Regions from separate parts of the Bacillus sp. AFS031507 genome, predicted to be linked through region 1. Evidence: predicted binding sites of a transcription regulator. Region 1 holds the regulator's gene; the other holds the start of a gene.
The links. Region 1 encodes LexA, which represses DNA repair genes until DNA is damaged. Its sites were predicted from a motif close to CGAACATATGTTCG; they were not measured.

Region 1 (2,208 bases):
AAAATGCTATCCCATTGGCTACCAGGCTTGTTCCATTACAACAATTACGGTAGCCAATAAGCATGAATGACGACCCGATTGGCTCTTTCTCAATAGGTTCGGTCGTCAATAGGCCCGATTGTTGACCCAAATTACTCTTTCTCAACGACTTCGGACGTCAATACATACAATGACTCTTTTTCCAATTAGGCATCTTCGATCATTCTAAATAAAATTAATAGGAATAGAATAGAAAGGAAGAGGTGCTTGATGTTCTTTAAAAATTCACAATTTTTACGGTTTACTTAATCCTAAATAATATATGCTTAAGTTGTAAACATTTGGGAGGTGCTCTAAATTGTATAAACTGCAAATTTGTAATGCTCTAACCCAAGAAATACTACGAGAAAAGACGTATAAGAAGCCTGATCTTATTTTAAGTTTGATAGAATCAGGAACAAAAGGTCAGGAATGTTTTCTATTTGATGAACAGCGCAAGACCTTGAAAGGAACGTATGTTACACATTCCAGTTTTAATGAAGGGGACACGAAAGTATATAAAGTGCTTTTTAAGGTGAAACTATCTGAAATACAAGCAAGAATAGTGAATTAGGAAGATAAAGGAGTGGCGTATGGCTGCTCCTTTTTAGTTTGAATAATGCAGCTCTTCTGTCATAGAGACAACAGGAAACGACCTCATTGTTATTTCTTTGGAACGGTCACGTAGGCCGCCTCTACGTGCCCCAACTCTGTGAAATTGTTGTGTAACGGTCACGTAGGCCGCCTCTACGTGCCCCAACTCGTAGGAATTCTTCTGGAACGGTCACGTAGACCGCCTCTACGTGCCCCAACTCGTAGGAATTTTTCCGGAAAGGTGACGTAGTCCGTCTCTAGGTGCCCCAACTCGTAGGAATTCTTCCGGAAAGGTGACGTAGTCCGTCTCTAGGTGCCCCAACTCGTTGGAATTCATCTGGAACGGTCACGTAGGCCGCCTCTACGTGCCCCAACTCGTAGGAATTCATCTAGAAAGGTCACGTAGACCCACTCTACCCCGGCTTCTGTAATTCCTTCAGCTTGAGGTTAATTTGCACAACAAAAAAAGAGTCGGCACGTATATGCCAACTCTCTTAAACTTAATGAATATGTCGGTAAACCCCAATAACTTTACCTAAAATCGAAACATTCCTTAATATAATAGGGTCCATTGTAGAATTTTCCGGCTGCAGGCGTATGTAATCTTTTTCCTTGAAAAATCTTTTACAGGTGGCTTCATCTTCCTCGGTCATTGCTACAACAATATCCCCGTTATTAGCGTTTGGCTGCTGTTTCACAATTACATAATCCCCGTCTAGGATCCCAGCTTCTATCATACTCTCACCCATGATTTCTAACATGAACACTTGTTCATCTGCAGGTGCAAGACTTTCTGGAAGTGGAAAATACTCTTCCACATTTTCAATCGCTGTAATTGGGAGTCCTGCCGTTACTTTCCCAACCACTGGAACATTGACAACTGTATTTCTTGGTATATGTGCAGAAACATCTGCTTCTAATATTTCAATTGCTCTTGGTTTTGTAGGATCTCGTCTAATAAGTCCTTTACTTTCCAATCTTGCTAGATGTCCGTGAACAGTAGAGCTGGATGCGAGTCCAACCGCTTCTCCAATTTCCCTTACTGAAGGGGGATATCCTTTACTCTTAACCTCACTTTTAATGAAGTCTAAGATATCTTGCTGCCTCTTTGATATTTTAGCCATGATAAAATCCACCTCGCCTGGTTAATGTTGACTTTATTATAACATGTTCGCATTTTTTATACAAACATAAGTTCGAAAATATGGTTGACAACAAACAAACGTTCGATTTATAATGAAAATATCAAATCGAACATACATTCTTATAGAGGTGTTATTTATGAAAAAATTATGGAACAAATACTCCTATGCTATTACTCTTATTATTTTAAGTTGTTCACTTTCAATCATATTATCATTCCAACATCATTCGAACGCGCAAGATGATTATTTAAAGGTTACAATCTCAGAAGGAGATTCACTATGGGAAATCTCTGATCAATTCTCGGGTCAACATTCATTATCAAACAAGGAATTTGTTGCTTGGATAAAAAAGCATAATGAATTAGATGATGATCAAATTTTTCCTGGTGACGAAATTATCATTCCGGTGAGTAAAGAAGTCTCATCTACGAATGAATTTGCTAGCGCCGTT
Region 2 (2,208 bases), on a different contig from region 1:
TACCTACAGAAGACAATTTCTATACCAATTTAATGGAGGATCCGCATGTGGTACGGGTAGTGGCGTTATCTGGCGGCTACACGCAGGCCGAAGCCAATGAAAAGCTGGCACGTAATCATGGAATGATAGCTAGTTTCTCACGTGCCCTATCAGAGGGACTAACTGCCCATCAAACAGACGATGAATTCAATGCGATACTGTCCAAATCCATTCAGAACATTTATGAAGCCTCCAACACATAAAGGGCACCGGAAGAACGGCTCCGAGCTGATTAAAAGCTTGGGGTCGTTATTAATTCGTTAATACAATTCGGGTGAAACTGCTATTCAGAATGTTGTCACGATGAACCAGACCGTTTACCACCGCTTCAAGCTTAAAAGTTTAATTATTTTATTGAGTATTACATATTAATTATGCACGAAGCTCTGAAGTTTTTCTGGGGGGTGCCTCGGACAATTTCTGACGGGCTAAAATACACATTAATCCCTGAATTATCAAGAATAGAGAGCTCATTCTTTGAAAAGTTATTAAGGTAGTGTTGAAAAAATTAACCACTCATTGTAGATGATATCTTCTTTGTTTCTATTCCTCCCATTTAAAAGCCCTTCTCAGCTTGAGCATACATTCTCCACATTTTGCTGGAAAAATTCATAACTAACACAAACAATGAAAAAATTCAGCGTTTAATTCGTTATATTAACTTCATTTTTATCGATTTCTTCCATTTGCTTTAATCTATTCTTAATATGTTTGTTGGAAATAAATAACATTGCGATGAATAAAATTAGACATCCACCCATAATCAACAAGAAAAATTGCAACCAAGTATTGAGAACTGAAAACTCCATTCAAATCCCCCTCGATTTAATGAAAAAAATCCTCCTATTGAAGTGCAATAATTATAGGTTTGACCTTTTTAAGGTAAGTATTTATTTGACCTTTACATTGGTTATGGAAAAGAAATCAAGATTAATGATGGATTCAAATTCATCTTGGATTTGAATTCTTTTATTTAAAGAATCAATTTTCATTACAAATCCAACACGGGAAGTAAAAAATCCGTCTTTCCATGTAGTAATTTCTAAAAGTAATTTGGTTTCCATGCTATTAGATAATAGCTGTTCCATCTCTTCTATTTTCATTTCATCTAGCAGTGGCCTAGGAGTTTTTTGATCATCCTTCCATAGATCCTTTAACAATTTTATGGATTCCGGCATGAAAAAACCATGCCACTTCTTCATTCCACGATCTTTATGATCTTTCTTCATTAAAAAATCCCCCTTTTTATTTATTATAAGAACATTTGTTCTTATTATTCAATGGGTATGTTATAAAAATTTTAGATATGTCTACATCCTTTTTTCGTTTATTTATCAGTCATGCAGCCTTAAGGCTGCGATTTTTCTTCAGAAATCATGACGTTAAAATTTAAGGTTAAAAGCATACAGAAAGACTTTGGTCGGCAGCACTACGGACTGATCAGAAAGGAAAAAATCACCCTTTCTGTCAACCTGTACGTGTCGCTTCGGCACTAAATGGACCGATAACCACGGTCTGTACGGCTATCGCCAACATTCCGTAGGTTCCTGTTCCATTTACGGCTAACGCCGCCATACCGAACGAGCCGAAAAGTAAGAAAATCAAAAGATGGAAAGATTAAAAGAATAATAGACAAAAAGGAGAGCAGCCGAAAGAATGGCTGCTTTTATTGTTGATTTTCCCTTTGCCTTCCGAATCGTAAAACAGCACAAGCTTTCTAACCTTCCAGCCGGCAGGACACCCGACCCTTTCCGGCTAGAAGCTAAGAAAGCTAGTCAATCGGTCAAGGGGCAAAAAACTTTTTTGCTTAAAGGCACTTTCGCAACAGCAAAAAACTTTTTGTGCGAAGAGCGCCCTTGACCCATTGTCTATGTGTGTTTTTCGTTCTACTTGCAAAAGGGGAAAAATCATCCTCCTTTGGGGAACTTACTCGCTTCGCAAGTCAAAAGGAAAAAGAAAATCTTAAAAAATCAAAAATTATTAGAAAATCCAAGGAGGAAAAGCAAATGACAAAAAGTGTTTATGAAATCATTACAGAAAAAATCATCGAAAAATTAGAAAAAGGTGTTGTACCGTGGCGCCAGCCATGGACCAATTCAAACGCGGTTAACTGGAAAACACAAAAGCCATATCGAGGAATCAATATTTTTCTAGTAGAACCTGGAGAAT

Region 2: the regulator LexA is predicted to act here: its motif matches at 1,297-1,310, upstream of COE25_RS24630 (YolD-like family protein).

What each region holds. Positions count from the first base shown of each region.
Region 1 covers NZ_NUOW01000013.1:16,178-18,385, reverse strand. Annotated here, with positions in the region: gene COE25_RS12765 (hypothetical protein) at 338-592, shown strand; gene lexA (transcriptional repressor LexA) at 1,113-1,736, opposite strand; gene yneA (cell division suppressor protein YneA) at 1,894-2,208, shown strand, end outside.
Region 2 covers NZ_NUOW01000032.1:7,575-9,782, reverse strand. Annotated here, with positions in the region: gene COE25_RS24635 (fructose bisphosphate aldolase) at 1-242, shown strand, start outside; gene COE25_RS31020 (hypothetical protein) at 684-848, opposite strand; gene COE25_RS24630 (YolD-like family protein) at 930-1,268, opposite strand; gene COE25_RS24625 (hypothetical protein) at 1,696-1,899, shown strand; gene COE25_RS24620 (ArdC family protein) at 2,046-2,208, shown strand, end outside.